Regions from separate parts of the Comamonas sp. MYb69 genome, predicted to be linked through region 2. Evidence: predicted binding sites of a transcription regulator. Region 2 holds the regulator's gene; the other holds the start of a gene.
The links. Region 2 encodes LexA, which represses DNA repair genes until DNA is damaged. Its sites were predicted from a motif close to ACTGTATNNNNATACAGT; they were not measured.

Region 1 (4,606 bases), on a different contig from region 2:
GTTACAGCTGCTGGGACCACGGCCTGCGCGCCGGCAACCTCACAGTGATGGCCGTGGGCTCCTACTTCACCCCCGTGCTGTCTGCCTTGGTCGGCACCGTCTGGCTGCAGGTGCAACCGTCCTGGAGCTTCTGGCAGGGGGTGATGCTGGTGACGGCCGGCTCGCTGATCTGCTGGTGGTGTACCCGCAGCAAATAGCGCCGCGCGGGAAGCGCCACGCGGATAGCGCCGCGCGGGAAGCGCCACGCGGGACAGCGCCCGCGCTGAATGCTCAGCCTTTGCGTGCCGCTTCCAGCGCGGCAATATCGATCTTGGTCATGCCCATCATCGCCTCGAACACCCGCTTGGCTGCGGCCCGGTCGGGGTCGGACATGGCTGCAGTCAGCATGCGGGGCGTGATTTGCCAGGAGATGCCCCAACGGTCCTTGCACCAGCCACAGGCGCTTTCCTGCCCGCCATGGCTGACGATGGCGTTCCACAGGCGGTCGGTCTCGGCCTGGTCATCCGTGGCGATCTGGAAGGAAAAGGACTCATTGTGCTGAAAATGCGGCCCGCCGTTGAGCCCTATGCAGGCAATGCCCGCCACGTTGAACTCCACCACCAGCACATCGCCCTGCCGGCCATCGGGGTAGTCACCCGGCGCGCGGTGTACCGCGCCCACGGCGCTGTCCGGAAAAGTCTGGGCATAGAACTGCGCGGCATCGAGCGCATCGCCCTGGTACCAGAGGCATACGGTATTTTTTGTGGTCATCGTCGGTCTCCTGCGTCAAGCGGAACAGACGTCTAGGCTATCGCTTGGCAGCACACCTGTGGGTAGGACAGCGCTGCACAGCAAGGGCGCCGCCGCACTGCGGGCAACGCGGCCTCAGGCGCCGCTGCGCCTTTTCTCGCGCAGCATGAACAGGTACAGGCCCTCGACCTTCTCGCGCGCCCAGGGCGTTTTGCGCAAAAAACGCAGGCTGGAGTTGATGCTCGGGTCCAGGCAAAAACAACGCACGGGGATGCGCTCACCCAGCTCTTCCCAGCCAAAGTACGCGACCAGCTCGTTCAGGATGTGCTCCAGGGTCAGGCCATGGAGGGGGTTATTGGGCTGTTCGGCAGTGCTCATGGCCGCCATTGTCGCCGAGCAGGGGCACAGGCTGCGGGGCTGGGGCTTTGCGGGCCGCGCATGGCACAGCCCAGCGGGGTGCTGTTCAGCGGCTAATCGCCATCCCCGCCGCGCAGCACCTGGCGCACCACATCCCCGCCAAAACCCCGGCTGGCCAGAAAGCGCATCTGCTTGGCCCGCTCCTGCGGGCTCTCGGGCGGCGTGCCAAAACGGCGTTGCCAGACCTCACGGGCGCGCTGCAGCTCGGTGCTGCGCAGGCGCTCGCGGGCATCGGCGATCAGCGGGGCATCCACGCCTTTGTGGCGCAGCTCCTGCAGCACGCGGTTGGCACCGTAACGGGCAGCCTTGGTGTGGATGACGCTGTCGACAAAGCGCGCGGCGCTCAGAAAGCCCTTGGCTTCCAGCTCGTCGAGGATGGCCGCCAGGTCCTCGCCCTCTTCCACATGGGGCGCGAGCTTGCCCTGCAGCTCAGCGCGCGAATGCTCGCGCTGCGCCAGGTAGCGCAGCGCACGTCCTTTGAGGGAGAGTTTGCTAAAAGACATGCGTTCTCATTGCTATAAAACAAATAGCTGCTTGCGCACAGCATCTGTGCACAAGCAGCTATCTCAGCGCTCAGGCTTCAGCAGCGATCAGCCTTCGGTGCCGGGCGCTACCGGGCCGTCCACCACGCCGTCTTCGGCGGGGCGCAGGCTGATGTTCAGGCTCTCGCGCACCTTGTTCTCGATCTCGATGGCGAGGTCGGGGTTTTCGCGCAGGAACTCACGCGAGTTGTCACGGCCTTGGCCAATCTTCTCGCCGTTGTAGGCGTACCAGGCACCGCTTTTCTCGATGATGCGGGCATTGACACCCATGTCCAGGATTTCGCCTTCGCGCGAGATGCCTTCGCCAAACAGAATGTCGAACTCGGCCGTCTTGAACGGAGGCGATACCTTGTTCTTGACCACCTTGACCTTGGTCTCGTTGCCGATGGCCTCATCGCCGCGCTTGATGGTGCCGGTGCGGCGGATATCGAGGCGCACCGAGGCGTAGAACTTCAGTGCATTACCGCCGGTCGTGGTTTCGGGGCTGCCGAACATCACGCCGATCTTCATGCGGATCTGGTTGATGAAGATGACCATGCAGTTGGTCTTCTTGATCGTGGCGGTGAGCTTGCGCAGCGCCTGGCTCATCAGGCGGGCCTGCAGACCGGGCAACTGGTCGCCCATTTCGCCTTCGATTTCGGCCTTGGGGGTCAGGGCCGCGACCGAGTCGACCACGATCAGGTCCACCGCGCCGGAGCGCACCAGGCTGTCAACGATCTCGAGCGCCTGCTCACCGGTGTCGGGCTGGCTGATCAGGATATCGCCCAGGTTCACGCCCAGCTTTTGGGCATAGCTGGTGTCCAGCGCGTGCTCGGCATCGATAAAGGCGCAAGTGCCGCCCAGCTTTTGCATCTCGGCAATCACCTGCAGGGTCAAGGTGGTCTTGCCCGAGGACTCCGGGCCGTAGATCTCGATGACCCGGCCGCGCGGCAGGCCGCCAACGCCCAGTGCAATATCCAGGCCCAGCGAGCCGGTGGACACCACCTGGATGTCCGACACCGCTTCGCCTTCACCGAGCTTCATGATGGTGCCCTTGCCGAACTGCTTTTCGATCTGGGCCAGGGCGGCGGCCAGCGCCTTGGCTTTTTCGCTGTTGGCTTCGGGTTTGGTGGCGGTGGCGTTCATGGATTTCTCCTTGCGTTTGATGGTCATGTCTTTGATCTGGAGATCCAGCTGTTTGCATATACAGCCTGGATGCTTGAACAGTAGTTTATGGGATGGGTATATTTTATAGAAGTACTTTTTTAGTCAGTTTAGTTGACTATATGCACAATAGCGACTTCCACCGTTTTGCGCTTTCTGCGCACCACTTGCCATGCCCATTCTTCTGCCCCATTTGCCCGACGACAGCTGGCGCCTGACCCATATGGGCCGCCTGCTGGGCCATGCGATGCGCCGTTTTGATGCCCGCGTGCTGCAGCTGATGGCCCAGGACGAGGCCGTGCCGCTGGCGCTGTCGCACCTGGCCGAGCGTGACCAGGTGAGCGCCGCCCACATCCACATCACCCGCCACCTGTCGCTGGCCGGCGACCGCCTGGTGGACCTGGCAGCGCGCGCGGGCATGAGCAAGCAGGCGATGGCCCAACTGGTGGACCAGTGCGAAGCCTGGAACCTGGTGACCCGCGAGCGCGACCCGCGCGATGCCCGCGCCCGCACCGTGCGCTTTACCGAGACCGGCCTGCTGTGGCTGCAGGCGTTTGAGCGTGCCGTCAGCCAGGCCGAGGCGGAGTTCCGCGCCGAGGTCGGCGAGCAGGTCGCCACCGTGATCCAGCTGGGGCTGGAGGTGTATGGGGCCGACAGCTGAGCGGCTGCGCCTGGCCGCGTTCAGCGGCGCTTACGCGCGAATTTGTAGAACAGGTTGGGCTCGGAGACGATGTAGATATTGCCGCTGTTGTCCATGGCCAGGCCTTCGGGCTGCGGCACCCGCTCGGCCAGCCCTGCCATATCGGCCCACAGCGGCATCACGCTGAGCAGGTCGCCGGCGCGGCTGTACTCGTACAGCACCGACGATTCCTCCCCCAGCAGCAGCAGGTTGCCGCTGCGCGGATCGACCTCGATGGCGGCCAGGTCGGTGCTGGGCATGTCGTCCACCGCCGGCACCTCCCAGGTCGAGACCTTCATATCGACCAGTCCCGGCTTGAGCTTGGACAGCGGCGCATCCATCACCAGCACCTGCATGGGCCATTTCTCGGTCACGGCCAGCAGCTGCTGGCGCTTGGCATCCCAGCCCAGGCCTTCAAGCGCAAAATTCTTGATGGCAATGTCATTGAGCTGCACATAGGGGCTGTGCTCCAGCGACACCTCGGTCACGCCCTTGCCAAACTGCACCCAGTGGATGCGGTTGGTACGCTCGTCGGCAATCGCAAACCAGTCGCCCTGGATATGGGCAATGCCTTCGGTGTCGCGGGCGCCCAGCAGCGGCGCCAGCCGCAGCAAGCGGCCATCGGTGCTCAGCTCGGCAATCTGGGGCGGGCGGTTGGTCACCGCAAACAAGGTCTGGGTCTCGGGGTTGAAGGCCAGGCCCGAGAGGTTGTCGGCAATGCCGTTGACCACCTTGGCATCGATGCTGACCTGGTAGTGCGGCAGGTTGGCAGGCGGCGCCGAGCGCGGTGCCGACTGCAGCGCATCGGTATGCCCCGGCATCGCAATGACGTGGTGCCACTGCAGGTACAAGGCAGTCAACACCAGCAAGGCCGTGACCAACACCAGGCGGCGCTGTCGCTGCGACGCCTGCCACCTCACCTGTACCTTGGGCCCTGGTCTCATCACCACCTGCTGCAGTCACACCCCACCAGCCACAGGCCGGGTGCCTGCGTGTTCTGGTCAAGACGAGGCGCTATCCTACGTGAGAGCAGCCTCGGTTTGATGACGCCGGGGTCGGTTTTACGTCTGTGCAACAAAAAAACAGGGGCTCAGGA
Region 2 (4,606 bases):
TGGTGCGCCTGCGCGCCTCGCAGATCAATGGCTGCGCCTTCTGCCTGGACATGCATGTGACCGATGCGGTCAAGGCCGGCGAATCCAGCCGCCGCCTGGCGACCGTGGCCGCCTGGCGCGAGACGCCTTTCTTCAGCGACCGTGAGCGTGCTGCGCTGGAATGGACCGAGGCGCTGACGCTTGTCTCGCACGACCATGTGCCCGACGCCGTCTGGGACGCTGTGCGCCCCCACTTCACGGATGCCGAGCTGATGGAGCTGACCGCCGTGATCACCTCGATCAACAGCTGGAACCGCTTTGCGATTGCCTTTCGCAAGATGCCGGTTTAAGAAGCTAGCTCCCGGCGTGGCGCAAGGCGGGCTATGAAAATCCTGGTTCTGGGCGGCTGCAGGCCGCTGGGCGCGAAGGTGGTCAGCAATCTGCGGCAGCTGGGCTACCCGGTGGTCGCGGATGCAGACACCAATATGCCAGCAGCGCTGCATGGTGTTGAAGTGCTGATGGATGTGCGGGAGCCGCCTGTGCTGGATACGACCGACGCGCTGGAGGGTTGGGCGTGCGCATGCCGCCAGCTGAATGCCGCCATTGCGGCTGCCGCTGTGGCGCACCATATTGCGCTGTCGGCCTTGGGGGTGCAGCGCTTGCAGCGCAGCGGCTACTACCAGGCGCTGGCGCTGCGAGAGCAGCTGATCCAGGCGGGCAGCACACCCTACACCGTGCTGCGTGCCGCACCCCTGTACGAAAGTCTGGCGCAGCTGGCACAGGGCGGCGCAGCCGGCACCGCGCTGACCATGCCCCTAGCGCAGATGCAGGCGATGGCCGCAGAGGACCTGGCGATGCTGGTGGCCGATGCAGCGCTGGCGCAGCCGTTGGATGGCTGCATGGAGGTGGCCGGGCCCCAGAAGATGGCGATGGCCGACTGGATGCAGCATTACCTGCGCTTGCGCGGCGACCCACGGGAAGTGCTGGGCGATGCCCACGCTCTGTATCGGGGGGCGTTGCTGGACGGTGACAGCTTGCTGCCCACGGGACCCGCTCGCCTGGGACGGACCACGCTGGCGGCCTGGGTCTGCAAATGCAGGGCGGCTTGATGCCCCAGGCATTGGCTGGACACCGGGGTGTGATTATTTTCAAACGATTGGACGACTGATGACCCGTACCTTGCTCTTGAACTGTGGCCCCCATGGCCAGGCCAGCCATGGCTACCAACTGGCGACCGATATGCTGGGCGAGCTGGGCCTAGCGCAGCAGCCGCTGCTGGAGCGCGATCTGGTGGCGACACCGATACCGCCGATCAGCCGCGACTATGCACTGGCAATCACCGCCAATGCCAGCGCAGATGCACCCGCGCTGGCCTGGTCGGAAACGCTGATCAAAGAGTTGGAAGACAGCGATCTGCTGATGATTCTGACCCCCATGCACAACTTTGCGGTGCCGGCCACGCTCAAGCTCTGGCTGGACCATGTGATCCGTATCCACCGCAGCTTTGCATCCACGCCCGAAGGCAAGATTGGTTTGATGAAGGACCGTCCTAGCTTGGTATTGGTGAGTTCCGGCGGCTTCCATACGGGGCCCCGTGCCAAGCAGGAAGACTTTTTGACGCCTTATCTGCGCTATGCGCTGGCCTCCATTGGCATCCGCAATGTGCATTTTGTGTTGCTGCAAGGCCTGGTGTTTGGGCCTGACGCGGTGGCTGCTGCGCTGGATGGCGCAAGAGATGCGTTGCGCGAGCAACTGGCCCCATTCAAGCAGCAGGCGCTGGAGGCTTTGGCTGCTGCGCGCTGACAGGACAAGAGGCTGGCGCAAGTGGGCAGCAGACAGAGATGGCTGACAGCGCGGGTTGCCGAGCACGCGGGCCTTGTGCCACCATGGCCTGGTCTGAGCGGCAGGAAGGGATGCTGCTGGCTGGGCAGCTCTGAGCCGCTGTTGCAACCGCCCTGCATATTGCCCGGAATTTCTCAGCGCCGTTCTGGAATCCCTCCGGTAGGCCGTTGTCTAGCCGGCCGCACCTGGCCGGCCGCACCAACTGACACATCGGGCTGCCTGCGGCATGGTGACGGGTCGGGAACACCGAGCCCCATGCCCAAACCCTTGGCTCGCCTGGCCCTGTTTGCAGCGTTCAACGCATGCTGGCGGCGAGACTTGGCCCCCCGCCCGGGCAGCGGCTTAGACGGCGTGCAGATGTTCCAGCCGTTCCAGGCGTTCGAGCTCGGCACAGATATCGGCCATGCTGCCCGACATGGCCCAGCGCATACCCTTTTGGCGGTGCAGGCTGGCCGGTTGGGCCCAGTACATCTTGATGGGGGCATCGTTGGCGGCCTGGGCGCTGCAGCGCTGCACCGACAGGAAGGGGCGGGTGTGGGACTGTACGCCTACCGAGAGGCGGCGGCGCGCAGCGGGCTTGCGCGGCAGGCGGATGCGGTCGATGGGGCGCTGTGCGGGGGCCTCATCGGCAGGGGAGCCCACGCGGGACGTGTCCACGCCGGACATGTTCAGGCCCTGGCCATCGAGCAAGCTCAGCTGCTGGGCGGCGCCACGCTGTACAGCGGCAGAGGACGCGGTGGCAAAGCAGTGCACCTGGGCGGCGAGCTGGCCGTCATTGGCGGCGCCATGGCCGGGTCGGCGGCGGTTGCTGCGCACAATGGCACGCTGGATGGACTGGAACCAGGGCAGGCCAGCGACTAGGGAAAAGGGCGCAAGCGCGCGCAATGCATCTGCTACAAGCATAGGAGACTCCTTGGTATACGGGTAACAGCAGGATTGCGCAGGGCGAGCGCATCCCCCAGGGCTGTGGGCCAAGAGCCCACAACGCCCGCTACCTGGGGTTGCGCAGAAAAGGGAGGGCCGAAGTGGCCGGAAGGGCCGCTAGGCCTAGTTCAGCATCGTGTTGCGGATCAGGCCCACGGCAATGCCTTCGATCTCGAAGGGCTCGCCGGGCTGCACGATGATGGGCAGGTAATCCGGGTTTTCGGCCAGCAACTCAATGCCGTCCTTGGTGCGCTGCAGGCGCTTGACGGTGACGTCATCGCCCAGGCGCGCCACAATGATCTGGCCGTTGCGGGCCTCGCGCGTGGCTTTGACGGCCAGCAGATCGCCATCGATGATGCCAACATCGCGCATCGACATACCGCGCACCTTGAGCAGGTAATCGGGCTGCTGCTGGAACAGGCCGCCCTCCACGGTATAGGTTTGGTCGACATGCTCTTGCGCCAGGATGGGCGAGCCGGCCGAGACGCGGCCGATCAGCGGCAGCGCCAGCTGGGCGAGCTCTTGCACCACGCGGCCGAGGCCAGCGGCGGCATTGGACACGCCTGCCAGCGGTGAGGAGAAGCGCGTGCCCCGAGCGGCATTGATGGAGCGCACGGTATCGCTTTGCAGGCGAATCCCCCGGGAGGTGCCGCTGACCAGCTCGATCACGCCCTTGCGGGCCAGCGCCTTGAGGTGGTCTTCTGCCGAATTGGCCGATTTGAAGCCCAGCTTGCTGGCAATCTCGGCGCGCGTTGGCGGGGCGCCGGTGCGCGAAATGGCGGTCTGGATCAGGTCCAGAATTTCTTGTTGGCGCGCGGTCAGTTTGGGATGGTCTCGCATAAGATCTCCGTGTGATCTGCGGTGCCGGGCAGAAGCAAAGCCACTGTGCATCCCAACACCTGTATATCAATCCAGTACCTGTATTTTTAACCAGTTTTTTGCAGGAGGCAAGCCTTGCAGCCAAAAATTTTGATCATCGGCACCGGCGGCACCATTGCCGGCATGGCCGATGATGCCGAGAAACCCGGCCAATACCGCGCAGCCCAGCTGTCCATTGCGGCCTTGCTGGCGGGTGTGAGCGGTATCGAGACAGCTGCGGCAGGCCCGCTGGATGCGGTGCAGATAGCGCAAATTGATAGCAAGGACATGAATGACGAGGTCTGGCATGCGCTGCTCAAGCGCTGCGATGCGGCCATGCGCGATGAGACCGTGCGCGCTGTTGTTATCACCCACGGAACCGATACGCTCGAAGAGACGGCCTGGTTCCTGCACTGCGTTTTAGGGCGCCTGGCCAAGCCCGTGGTGCTGACCTGCGCCATGCGCCCGGCCAATGCCTTGATGCCCGATGGCCCGCAGAACCTCAAGGACGCCGTGGCTGCCGCAGCGGCGCTGGATGCGGATGGCCAACCTCTGCTGCGTGAGGTGGTGGCCGTGACGGGCGGCGGCGAGCTGCACAGCGCGCGCTGGCTGCAAAAGGTGCATCCGCACCGCTTGCTGGCCTTTTCCTCGGGCGAGCAGGGCCTCTTGGGCTGGGTAGATGGTGTGACCGTGCGCCTGCGCCAGGGCTATGCGCCGCAGGCACCAGGCACAGCAGACGGCTACAGCGGCAGCCAGTGGCTGGCCGCCTTGCCAGTGCCGGCCAGCCAGCCCTGGCCCTGGGTGGAGATCGTCACCAGCCACGCGGGACTGCGCCCGGGGCTGGTGGAGGCGCTACAGGCACAGGGCATCGACGGCCTGGTGGTGGCGACCACCGGCAATGGCACCGTGCATCAGGTGCTGCTGGAGGCCATGGTGCGTGCACGCCAGCAAGGTTTGCCGGTATGGCGCAGCAGCCGCTGCAGCGATGGCGTGATCAGCGATG

Region 1: a site for LexA is predicted at 2,861-2,878, ahead of recA (recombinase RecA). Genes of this name have one in related genera too.

What each region holds. Positions count from the first base shown of each region.
Region 1 covers NZ_JBBGZG010000001.1:35,159-39,764, reverse strand. The annotation lists gene yddG (aromatic amino acid DMT transporter YddG) at 1-197, shown strand, start outside; gene WH303_RS00195 (VOC family protein) at 271-750, opposite strand; gene WH303_RS00190 (VF530 family protein) at 865-1,116, opposite strand; gene recX (recombination regulator RecX) at 1,200-1,649, opposite strand; gene recA (recombinase RecA) at 1,737-2,813, opposite strand; gene WH303_RS00175 (MarR family winged helix-turn-helix transcriptional regulator) at 3,004-3,492, shown strand; gene WH303_RS00170 (SdiA-regulated domain-containing protein) at 3,513-4,454, opposite strand.
Region 2 covers NZ_JBBGZG010000010.1:186,302-190,907, forward strand. The annotation lists gene WH303_RS15395 (carboxymuconolactone decarboxylase family protein) at 1-329, shown strand, start outside; gene WH303_RS15400 (SDR family oxidoreductase) at 363-1,088, shown strand; gene WH303_RS15405 (FMN-dependent NADH-azoreductase) at 1,147-1,782, shown strand; gene WH303_RS15410 (hypothetical protein) at 2,164-2,724, opposite strand; gene lexA (transcriptional repressor LexA) at 2,869-3,585, opposite strand; gene WH303_RS15420 (asparaginase) at 3,700-4,606, shown strand, end outside.